DNA from 2 places in the Thermaerobacter sp. PB12/4term genome. Region 1 is predicted to be linked to the other one. Evidence: riboswitches for the same ligand, from Rfam matches in the RefSeq annotation. Region 1 holds a riboswitch; the other holds the start of a gene.
What was found. Region 1 has a riboswitch for S-adenosylmethionine ahead of metE (5-methyltetrahydropteroyltriglutamate--homocysteine S-methyltransferase). Riboswitches for the same ligand answer to the same signal wherever they lie in the genome.
Positions count from the first base shown of each region.

Region 2: it holds a riboswitch for S-adenosylmethionine, as region 1 does, so the genes downstream of both, DYI95_RS06405 (homoserine O-acetyltransferase) here and metE (5-methyltetrahydropteroyltriglutamate--homocysteine S-methyltransferase) in region 1, are expected to answer to the same signal.

Region 1 covers NZ_CP048407.1:1,951,439-1,957,197, forward strand. The annotation lists gene metE (5-methyltetrahydropteroyltriglutamate--homocysteine S-methyltransferase) at 48-2,576, opposite strand; SAM riboswitch class I at 2,650-2,764, opposite strand; gene pncA (bifunctional nicotinamidase/pyrazinamidase) at 3,244-3,927, shown strand; gene DYI95_RS08095 (response regulator transcription factor) at 3,930-4,778, shown strand; gene DYI95_RS08100 (peroxiredoxin) at 4,775-5,347, shown strand; gene DYI95_RS13110 (glycerol-3-phosphate dehydrogenase/oxidase) at 5,503-5,759, opposite strand, start outside.
Region 2 covers NZ_CP048407.1:1,533,737-1,539,495, forward strand. The annotation lists gene DYI95_RS06395 (hypothetical protein) at 1-271, opposite strand, end outside; gene DYI95_RS06400 (homoserine dehydrogenase) at 328-1,455, opposite strand; gene DYI95_RS06405 (homoserine O-acetyltransferase) at 1,452-2,642, opposite strand; SAM riboswitch class I at 2,738-2,856, opposite strand; gene DYI95_RS06410 (M48 family metallopeptidase) at 2,959-3,864, opposite strand; gene DYI95_RS06415 (cupredoxin domain-containing protein) at 4,208-4,645, shown strand; gene DYI95_RS06420 (biotin--[acetyl-CoA-carboxylase] ligase) at 4,704-5,759, shown strand, end outside; gene sfsA (DNA/RNA nuclease SfsA) at 5,759-5,759, shown strand, end outside.

The sequences.
Region 1 (5,759 bases):
TTGTCGAATCCCGTCGCAATCCTTCGCTGCGGGCTGCAGGTGCCGGCCTACCGGCCGCCGGCCGCAGGAGCCGGTGCCCACTCCTCCCGCAGTTCCCGGGCCGCCTGGACCATGTGCCGCAGGGCCGGTTCGACCTCCTCGTAACGCCGGGTCTTGAGGCCGCAGTCCGGGTTCACCCAGAGCTGGGCCGGGTCGAGCACCGCGGCCGCCTTGCGCAGCAGCGCCTTGATCTCGTCCACCGGCGGCACCCGGGGCGAGTGGATGTCGTACACCCCCGGGCCGATGTCGCTGGGGTAGCGGTGCTGTACGAAGGCGTCCAGCAGCTCCATGCCCGAGCGCGAGGCCTCGATCAGGATCACGTCGGCGTCCAGGGCGGCGATGGCGTCCAGGATGTCGTTGAACTCCGAGTAGCACATGTGGGTGTGGATCTGGGTCTCCTCTCGCACCCCGCCGGTGACCAGGCGGAAGCACTCGGTGGCCCAGGCCAGGTAGGCGGGCCGGTCCGCCTGCCGCAGGGGCATGGCCTCCCGGAAGGCCGGCTCGTCGATCTGGATGACCCGGATGCCCGCCGCCTCCAGGTCCTGGACCTCGTCGCGGATGGCCAGGGCGATCTGCCGGCAGGTCACCTCCCGGGGCTGGTCGTCCCGGACGAAGGACCACTGCAGGATGGTGACGGGCCCGGTCAGCATGCCCTTGACCGGCCGTTCCGTCAGGGACTGGGCGTAGGTGATCCACCGGACGGTCATGGGGCCGGGCCGGGCCACGTCGCCGTAGAGGATGGGCGGCTTGACGCAGCGGCTGCCGTAGCTTTGCACCCAGCCGTGGCGGGTGAAGGCGAAGCCCTCCAGCTGCTCGGCGAAGTACTCCACCATGTCGTTGCGCTCGGCCTCGCCGTGGACCAGCACGTCCAGGCCCAGCTCCTCCTGCAGCCGGATCACCCGGCGGATCTCGGCGCGGATGCCCTCTTCGTAGGTGGCGGTGTCGATCTCCCCGCGCCGCCAGCGCGCCCGCAGCCGGCGCACCTCCGGCGTCTGGGGGAAGGAGCCGATGGTGGTGGTGGGCAGGAGCGGAAGACCCAGCCGTTCCCGCTGCAACGGCCGCCGCTGGGGCGCCCGGGAGGGCCTGCGGGTCTCGTCCGGGTTGAGCCGCGCCAGCCGCTCCTGCACCTCCGGCCGGGTGCGCCGGGGCGAGCGGCGCCGGGCCTCCACCGCCGCCCGGCTGGCCGCCAGGGCACCGGCCACGGCCTGCCGGCCCTGGTTCAAGGCGCGGGTCAGGACCGCCACTTCCTCCAACTTCTGCTTCGCGAAGGCAAGCCAGCCCTTGATCTCCGGGTCCAGGTCCGTCTCCAGGTTCAGGTCGATGGGCACGTGCAGCAGCGAGCAGGAGGGGGCGACGAAGAGCCGCCCGGCCCCCAGGGCGTCCCGGGCCCGCTCCAGAAGGGCCAGGGCCGCCTCCAGGTCCGCCCGCCAGACGTTGCGGCCGTCCACCACCCCCAGGGAGAGGTGCAGGGTGGGCGGAACCCCGGCGGCCAGCACCTGCTCCAGCTGGCCGGGGTCCCGCACCAGATCCAGGTGCAGGGCCTGCACCGGCAGGCTCAAGGCCAGCTCCAGGTTGTCCCGCAACCCCTCGAAGTAGGTGGCCAGGAAGAGCCGGAGCCCCGGGGCCGCCTGGGCTAAGGTGGCGTAGGCGCGGCGGAAGGCGGCCCGGGCCGGTTCGTCCAGGTCCAGGGCCAGGAACGGCTCATCCAGCTGAACCCAGGTGGCGCCGGCGGCCGCCAGCTCCCGCAGCACCTGCCCGTACACGGGCAGCAGGCCGTCCAGCAAGGCAAGGCGCGGGCCGGCGGCCCCTTCCCCGCCGGAGGAACCGGCCGTCCGGCTGCCCAGGCCTTCGGCCTCGCTGCGGCTCGCCTCCGGGGACCGGCCGGCGGCGCCGGCCTCCGCCGGGCTGCGGAGCTTGGCCAGCAGCAGGAAGCTGACCGGGCCCAGCAGCACGGGGCGGGGCTCGAAACCCAGGGTGCGGGCCTCGCGGAACTCCTCCACCACCTTGCGGGACGCCAGGTGGAAGGCCTGTCCCGGTTCCAGCTCGGGCACGATGTAATGGTAGTTGGTGTCGAACCACTTGGTCATCTCCAGGGCGGGGACGCCCCGGCCGGGGGTGCCCCGGGCCATGGCGAAGTAGACGTCCAGGGGGACCTCCGCGGCAGCCGCGGTGCCCGGACCCGCCTCCGCCCCCAGGCCCGCCGCCGGGGTGGACCGGCCCGCGCCGGCGGCATCGCCACAAGGAGCCAGGGGGGTGGAGGCGCCGGCTCCCGGTGAAGGGGCCCACCCGTAACGGGCGGGCACGGCCCCCACCATGCAGGCGGTGTCCAGCACGTGGTCGTAGAGGGAGAAATCCCCCACGGGCACCACGTCGATGCCCGCCGCCCGCTGCAGCTCCCAGTGCCGCCGCCGCAGGGCCGCCGCCGTCGCCAGCAGGGAGTCCGCGGAAATCTTGCCGTCCCAGTAAGCCTCCAGGGCCTGTTTCAACTCCCGGCCGGCGCCGATGCGGGGGAAGCCCAGGTTGGTTGCCACGGCCATGGGTCCTCGCCTCCTTCGTGGGATGGGGCTGAAAATGAAAAACCCCTCCGGGAAAGGAGAGGTTCCTCGCCTTTCCCTATCTCCCGGGAACGCCTCCCGCGGGAATTGGCACCGTGCCGCCTGGGTGGAGCCGGCGGCCGGTTGCCGTGGCGTCATCGGGCCCGTCCCTCGGCCACTCTCGATAGGGCTTTGTCCGGTCATTCCCTTGTAAGCGACCGCGGGGTTGCAGGCGGTGCGGCCTGCAAGGCCCCCCGGGTTTCCGCATCGCCGCAGCCAAGGAAGGGGCCCATGGCCTCGCGGCCTGAGGCGCGGCACCGCGGTCCGCGGCCCTCCGGGTCTCGTTCGGCTGGCGTGAGCCCGGTGGGCTTGCAGGGCACGTTGCCCAGGTACGGCCTGGCGCCCCGGCGCCGCAGCGGGCCGGAACCCTCGCGCGGGATGCGGGCATTGGGGACTGCTATTCGGGGCCGGCGACGAAAGTCCTGCTGCCCCAACATCCAGGGTGGGGTGAAACCGCGCCATCCCCGGCGGTCGCCCGCTGCGGGCCCTGCCGGCCGCCGGCGCGCCGCTGCGGCCCGGGCTCTGCCGGCCCGAGGTGGCCCGCATCCTGCCGGCGGCAGCCTATAAGCTTATAATTGAAGGGAAAACGGCGCAAGGAGGCAGCCCAGCCATGGACCGCCTGCAGCCCGGCGGCGCCGCGACGGGGGGCGGGGCGGCACCGGCCCCCGCCGGCGCCGTGACCCCTGAGGCAGCCGCCCAGGATCCTGAAGCCGCCCTGGTGGTGGTGGACGTCCAGAACGACTTCTGTCCCGGCGGTGCCCTGGCCGTGCCCCAGGGCGACCAGGTGGTGCCCGTCCTCAACCGGTGGATCGCGGCCTTCCACGCGGCCGGCCGGCCCGTCGTCTTCACCCAGGACTGGCATCCCGCCGGCCATGTGAGCTTCCGCGAGAAGGGCGGGCCCTGGCCGGTCCACTGCGTGCAGGGCAGCCCGGGCGCCGCCTTCCACCCGGAACTGGAGGTCCGGGGCACCGTCTTCCGCAAGGGGTTCGACCCCGACCGGGAGGCCTACAGCGGCTTCGACGGCGCCCTGGCCGCCGGTGAGGCGGGGGTCCGCCCCGAGGTCACCCTGGCCGGCTGGCTGCGGCAGCAGGGGGTCCGGCACCTGTACGTGGGCGGCCTGGCCACCGACTACTGCGTGCGGGCCACGGTGCTGGACGGCCTGCGGGAGGGTTTTCGGGTCACGGTGCTGGTTCCGGCCGTGCGGGCCGTCGATGTGACCCCGGGGGACGGGGAGCGCGCCCTGGCGGAGATGGAGGCCCGCGGGGCCGTGCTGGCCGCCGGGGAGGCCCGGTGACCGTGCTCTTCCGGGACGAACGCGGCCGCGGCGGGCCACCGGCGCCGGCGGCCGCCTCCACCCGACACGCCCGCCCGGCGCCGGCTTCCGCCGGCGGCAAGCCCTCCGCTCTGGCGCCGGCAGCCCCCGCCGCCCGGCCCGGCCCCGGTCCGGACAGGCCGGCACCGGCCGGTCCCACCGTGCTGGTGGTGGACGACGAAGAGTCCCTGCTGGAACTGGTGGCGTACAACCTACAGCGCAACGGCATGGCACCGGTGCTGGCCCGGGACGGTGCCGAGGCCCTGCGCCGCCTGGAGGAGCGCCGGCCCCAGGTGATCATCCTGGACGTCATGCTGCCCGATACCGACGGCTTCACCCTCTGCCGCCACCTGCGGGAGCGGGGCATTCAGACGCCCATCCTCATGCTCACCGCCCGGGACAGCGAGATCGACAAGGTGCTGGGGCTGGAGCTGGGCGCCGACGACTACGTGACCAAGCCCTTCAGCCCCCGGGAGCTGGTGGCGCGGATCAAGGCGCTGCTGCGCCGCACCGAGGGCCGGCGCCAGCAGATCGGCCCCATCGTGATCGACTACGCCGGCCATGAGGTCTACCGGGACGGCCAGCGGGTGGCCCTGACCCCCACGGAGTTCAAGCTGCTGGCCACCCTGGCCGCCGAGCCGGGCCGGGCCTTCACCCGGCAGGAGCTGCTGGACAGGGTCTGGGGCGAAGAGGCCTTCGGCGACCCGCGCACCGTGGACGTCCACGTGCGCCACCTGCGGGAGAAGCTGGAGCGCAACCCCAGCCAGCCGGAGTGGATCCTCACCGTGCGGGGACACGGCTACAAGCTGAACTCCCCGGTGGCCGGGCTGTGAGCCGGGGGGCCGGCCCCGGTCCGGTTCAGCGCTGGCGGGAGGCCTGGCTCCGCCGGCGCATGCCCCGGCCGGGCCAGGAAGCGCCGGACTTCACCCTGCCCCTCGCCGGAACCGGCGATGAATCCTTGCGGCTGCGCGATCTCAGGGGCCGCCCGCTGGTCCTGCTCTTCTTCCCCTTTGCCTTCAGTCCGGGCTGCTGCAACGAGATCGAGGACTTCACCGCCCGCTGCCCGGACTTCGCCTCCCGGGGCGCCCAGGTGGTGGGCATCAGCACCGACAGTCCCTACGCCCTCCGGGCGTGGGCCGATCGCTACCAGGTGCCCTTCCCCCTGGCCAGCGATTACAACCGGCGGGTGATCCGGCGCTACGGTGTGGCCATCAGCCGCTGGGGCCTGGGCGATTTTGCCGACCGGGCCGTGTTCGTCCTGGATGAACGCGGCGTCGTGCGCTGGGTCTGGCGGGCGCCGGACCTGGGCTACCTGCCCGATCCGGACCAGGTGCTGGCCCACCTGCCGGACCCGCCCGGTGGCCGGCCGGGCCCGGCCGGTACCGGCAGGGGCCGGTGCTGAGCAGCGGCCGGGAGGGGAGAGTAACTGCTGGGAATCCATGAAGCCGAGGGGGACGCCGGGGTGATGGGCCCGGCACAGCAGCGGGGCCGCTGCGGCGGCCCCGCTGCCGGCTCGTTATCGCCACCGTGCAACGACCCGTCCCACGGGCCGGACCGTCAGAAGCTTTCGCGCCAGGCGTGCATGGCCTGCACCTGGCTGAGGTACGCGGCCACCTCGCCGTCCCGCCGCTCCTCGTCCCAGCCCAGGATCTCGCCCATGGCCGCCGCCGCGTCGGCCGCCACCCCGCGCCCGTTGTCGGTGCTCCAGAGGGCCTCGGGCACCCGGCGCCAGAGGGCGTCGGCCAGGGTCTGGGCCATCTCCTCCGCGGCAGCGTACCGGGCCGCCGCCCGGACCCGGGCCGCCCGCGGCCCCG
Region 2 (5,759 bases), 420 kb from region 1:
AGGTCCAGCGGCTCCGCCAGGACACCGGCCCGCCCCGCCGCGCTTGCCGCCAGCCCAGCCGCCAGCGCCCGCTTCGCGGGCCCGGCCGCGCAGCCCGCGGCCGGGCCGCGGGCGCCACCCCCCAGCCGTAGCGGGGATCCTTCCCCCCCGGCAACACCCGGAACCGGCGCCGCTGTTCCCGCTCGCACTCCGGGCAGTAGCGGGCCCCCCGGCGGTCGGCCTCGAAGGTGCGCCGGCAACGATAGCACTGGGCGAGATGCCTGGGGCCCATGCCGCTCCCCCCTGCCGCGGCCGCCCGGCCGCGGAGCCCGGCGGCCGGCGAGCCGTTCAACCTTCCGTCAACCTCAGTTTAACCGCCGCAGCCGCCGGATCCTGCCACTCGGTGTCGAACCCGGCGCGGGGCACGGCCGGCGAGGGCTCCACGGCCACGGACCGGCCGGCCTCCAGGTCCGGCAACGGCAGGCGGTCGCCCCGCCAGATGGCGATCAGGTCGGCCAGGACGGCGCTGGCGGTGGCATCGCCGCCGGCCCCGGGCCCGGCAAACCGCACCGTGCCCACCGGATCCGCCTCGATCAGGATCATATTCTCCACCCCCGCCGCCTGCAGCAGGGGGTCGTGGGGCGGCAACATCTGCGGCTCCACGGCCAGCCGGGGGGCGGGCCCCGTCCACTCGGCGGTGGCCACCAGGCGCCAGCGGGCCGGGCCGCCGCCCTGGCGAGCCGCCTCACCCCCGCCCCCTCCCTCCTGCAGGGCACGGCGAAAGGCCGGGTCGTCCAGCCCGCGACAGGCCACGGCGGTCCAGGCCACGGGCTCGCCCGTCACCAGGGTCGCCAGGATGGCCAGTTTGCGGGCCGCGTCGCGCCCCGACAGGTCGTCGCTGGGATCGGCTTCCGCATAGCCGGCGGCCTGGGCGGCACGAACCGCGTCCTCCAGGGTGGCACCCTGCTCCACCTGGGTGAGGACGAAATTGCAGGTGCCATTCAGGACCGCCCGCAGGCGGCGCACCCGGTTGGCCGCCAGGCACCTTAGCAGCGGGCGAATGATGGGCACCCCGCCGGCCACCGCCCCTTCGAAGGCCAGCTCCACCCCGTGCCGGCGGGCCACCGCCGACAGGGTCGCCAGGGATTCGGCCAGAAGGGCCTTGTTGGCGGTGATCACGTGGCGGCCGGCTTCCAGGGCCCGCAGGACGTACTGGCGGGCCGGTTCGACACCGCCGATGAGCTCGATCACCACGTCGACCTCAGGATCGCCCAGCAGCTGGTCGGCATCGGTGGTGAGCAGGCTGCGGTCGACGGCCGCCGGCCGCGGCTTGCCGGGGTGGCGTACCAGGATCCCCTTCAGCCGCGGCACGCCACCCAGCCGCGCCACCAGCCAGGGTGGCGGGTTGACCAACCGGCGCGCCACCGCACTGCCCACGGTGCCCAGACCCAGCAGCGCCACCACGGGACCCTTCACGGGCGCCCCTCCCCCACCGCCGCCACTGCCCCGGCCTGCGCGGGCGCGGTGGCAGCACCGGGTTCTTCCAGCCAGTCCATCACCCGGCGGGCCACCCCCGCGGAGTCCACGAGGAAGCTGTCGTGGCCCCAGGGAGCCTTCCAGACCTGCCACGTGACATTCTTGCCCGCCCGGCGCAGGGCCTGGACCAGCCGCCGCTGCTCGTCCACGGGGTAGAGCAGGTCCGAGGTGATGCTGAGCACATACATGCGGCCCTGGACCCGGGCCGCGGCGCCCTCCAGCCCGCCCCGGCCCCGGCCTACGTCGTGGAGATCCATGGCCCGGGTCAGGGTCACGTACGTGGCGGGGTCAAACCGGCGCACCAGCTTTTCCCCCTGGTAGTGCAGGTAGCTTTCGATCTGGAACCGGAAGGCCTCGGCCGGGCCCGCCGGCGCGGTGGCGTACGAGCCCAGCCGCTGGGCGACCGGGTCGGCGCCCGCCGGGACCTCTTCCCGGCCAAAGCGCGCCTCCCACTCCTCGCGACCCCGGTAGGTGGTCATGGCCAGCATCCGGGCCAGGGCCAGCCCGCGGCGGGGTGGGCGGGCGGCGGGATAGTCGCCGCCCTGCCAGGCGGGGTCTGCGAAGATCGCCTGGCGCTGCACCTCGTTCCAGGCGATGGCATGGGGCGAGGCGGCCGGCGGCGCCGCCAGGACGGCCGCCGCTCCCACCCGCTCGGGGTAGGTGACGGCCCACTCCAGCGCCTGCATGCCGCCCAGGGAACCGCCCACCACCAGGGCGAGCCGCCCGATGCCCAGCGCATCCAGAAGCCGGCGCTGGGCATGGACCATGTCCCGCACGGTGATCACGGGAAACCGCCCGCCCCAGGGCCCGTGGCCGGCCTCCGCAGGACTGGCCGGGCCTGTGGACCCGTAACAGCCTCCCAGCACGTTGCTGCAAATGACAAACCAGCGGCGGGTGTCGATGGGCCGGCCCGGGCCCACCGCCGCCTCCCACCAGCCCGGGCGGTCGCCGGGATGGTGGGAGGCCACGTGGGCGTCGCCCGTCAGGGCGTGGCAGATCAGGATGGCGTTCTGGCGCTGGGGGTCCCAGCGACCCCAGGTCTCGTAGGCCAGTTCGGCCCGGGGCAGGTGGCCGCCCTGCTCCAGGGGCAGGGGGCCCACCTCGACATGGCCGCGACAGGGGATCACCGCGTCCCCCTCCCTCCCGCGCCCGCTCCCCGAAGGGGTCCCGGATAAGAAACTACCCCTCCCGAGAGGGAAGGGCCGAAAGGATTTCCGGCGCCCTCTCATCTCTCAGGATCCGCACGGATCCTGCAGGAGTTGGCACCTTACCGGCCGTCCAGGCACGGCCGGCGGTTGCCGGGCTTCATCGGGCCAGTCCCTCCGCCACTCTGGATAAGAGAGCAGACGCGCTCTGTGATTGTTGAAAGTGATGCTATCATGCCGGCTCCGGCAGGTCAACGATCCCGGCCCCCGGCCAGGACGGCCTTGCGCGCCGGTGCCCTCACAAGCCGGCATCGGCCGGGGAAGGGCCGATGGAGCGCGCCGGCCGCAGCCAGGCCGGCACATAACTCCAGGCCGCCCGGAGCTGGCGCCGGTGTTCCGCCGCCCGGGGATCATGCCGTTCCACCAGGGCCCAGAAGGCGGGGCCGTGGTTGAGGTGGACGGTGTGACAGAGCTCGTGGATCAGCACGTGCTCCACCAGCTCGGGCGGCAGGAAGAGCAGCTTCAGGCTCAGGCGCACGTGGTGCCTGGCGGAACAGCTGCCCCAGCGGGTCTTGGGGCAGCCGATGGACGAACCCGCCAGGCGAAAGCCCCGCTCCCGCGCCAGCCGTTCCAGCCAGGGCAGCAGGGTCGCCCGTGCCCTGGCGGCCAGCCAGCCCCTGAGGGGAGGCCCCCAGGCGGCGGGCTCCTGCTCCCCGGCTCGGGCCGGTAGACGGATCTGCCCGGCCAGGCGTGCGCCCGCAGGCGGCGGTTCCCCCTGTTCATCCGTGGCCCAGCCTGTGAAGAGGGTCCGCTGCGGGGACGGGCCGGCGGCAGCATTGCGCCCCCCGCTGGCGGCGTCGTTCAGGGTGGGCCGGCCCGCCGGCACCACGGCCCACACCTCCCCTAGCGCCCGCAGCCAGAGCCAGGCCGGAGGAGCCAGGCCGGCGCCATCCCGCCGGAGCAAAGGATCACCCGCCCCGCCGCCGGCAGCCCGGGCCTGCTGTTCCAGCCGCTGCCGGGCCCGCTGGATCCAGGCCGCATGCTGGGCCACCACCTGGGGCACCCGGTGCAGCCGGTATCCGGGCGGAACGACGACCACCAGGCCGTCGGCCGGCGACAACACCAGCCGCACCCGGCGCGCCCGGGCGCTGACCCGGACGGTATAGGGGGGCAGGCCCTCCGGTCCGGCTCCGCCCGGCCTCATGCCCCCCGGTGGCCGCTGCCTCCGGCCCCTGAACCCCTCCCCCATGCATCGCCCTCCCTTTCCTTGCCGACGGCTGCCTCCGCCTGCCCAGGTTCCCGCCCGGCCGCGCCGCGTGCCCGGGCGGGCAGGCGGACCCGCCCCCGGCCGCCCTGGAAGTCCGCATCGCGGTCGCTCTGTCCTGGTTCGCCCGGCCGTTGCCCGCCCCCTTGTGGACAACCGCTGCCCGGCCCCGGCGGCCGCTGCGCATGGAGAGTCACCAGGTCGGCATACATTGGTTCCGTAAGGGCGCCCGGCCGCCGCCCCCAACCGGCCGGGAAACGGCCCCTTGCGGGGAGGTGCCATCGTGTCCGACGGGGCTGCACCGGGGCCCGCTGCCCGCTCGGTGATCGCCCTGCTTGTGTCCGCCGCCCTGCTGGCCGGCGCCCTGGGCCTGCACCTGCGGTCGACCCGCCCCGGCGTGGCCAGCGTCACCGCACCGGGGCGGCCCGTGGCCGACCGGGTGATCCGGCTGTCGGAGTACGCCTACCAACCGGCGGTCATCGAGGTCCGGCAGGGGGCCCGGGTGCGCCTGACCCTGATCAATACGGGGCGGGAAGAACACGAGCTGGAGATTGACGGCTATGGCATCGAGGTGGCCGGCCTGCGGCCGGGAACCAGCGTCCGGCTGATCTTCAATGCCGATCTTCCAGGCCGTTTCGAGCTGGCCTGCCACATGCCCGGCCACTACGAGAAGGGGATGCGCGGGATCCTGGTGGTCCACCCGGCCGATACCCAGCGCTAGGCGCCGCGGCACCCTGTGCCGGGCCCGGCGTGGTATGGTGTTGCCGGGAGGAAACGCCATGCCCGCAAAGGATGCCGTGAAATGGGATGGGCCCCGCCCGCGCAGCCGGGTGCTGGCGGCCCTGCTGGCCGCCGGAGGGAAGCCGGTCTCGGGCGCCGCCCTGGCGGAGGACCTGGGCATCAGCCGCACCGCCCTCTGGAAGCACATCGAAGCCCTGCGCCGGGACGGCTGGCCTGTGGGCGGCCGCCCCCACCAGGGCTACACCCTGGACCCCGGGGCCGCCCGCCAGCTGGCAGCCCGCCGGTTCGTCCCCGACCTGCTGGAGGCCCGCCGCGCGGGAGCGCGCCTGGGCCACACCGTCCACTGGCTCGCCGAGGTGGGGTCGACCAACGACGTGGCCCGCCGGCTGGCGGAGGCGGGCGCACCCGAGGGCACCATGGTGGTGGCGGATCGCCAGGTGGCCGGGCGGGGGCGCCTGCGCCGGGCCTGGTGGAGCCCGCCCGGTGGCCTGTGGATGTCCCTGATCCTGCGGCCCGCCCTGCCCCCGGAACACCTGCCCCTTTTGACGCTGGCCGCCGCGGCGGCAGTGGCCGAGGCGGTGGAGGGCCTGGCCGGCCGGCCGGTCCAGGTGAAGTGGCCCAACGACGTGCTGGTCGACGACCGGAAGGTGGCCGGCATCCTGCTGGAGACGGTCAGCCACCCCCACGGTGCCGAGTACGTGGTGGCAGGCATCGGGGTCAACCTGGACGTGGAGGGCGAGCCGGTGCCGGCCGAGCTGGCCGGCCGCCTGACCTGGCTGGCCCGGGAGGCCGGCCGCCGGGTGACGCGGAACGAGCTGGCGGAGGCGATCCTCCAGCGGCTGGAGGAACGTTACGCCCAGCTGCACCAGGAAGGTCCCGGCCCGGTGCTGGCCGCCTGGCGCAGCCGTGCCGCCTGGCTGGGGGAGCCGGTGCGGGTGGCCTTGCCCGCCGGTGAGGTGGCCGGCATCGCCCTGGACGTGGCACCCGACGGTTCCCTGGTGGTCGAACAGGCCGGCGGCCGGCGCCAGCGCATCCTGGCCGGCGACGTGCAGCGCCTGCGGCCCGCCGGGACTCCTCCCGGGGCGGGATCGGGG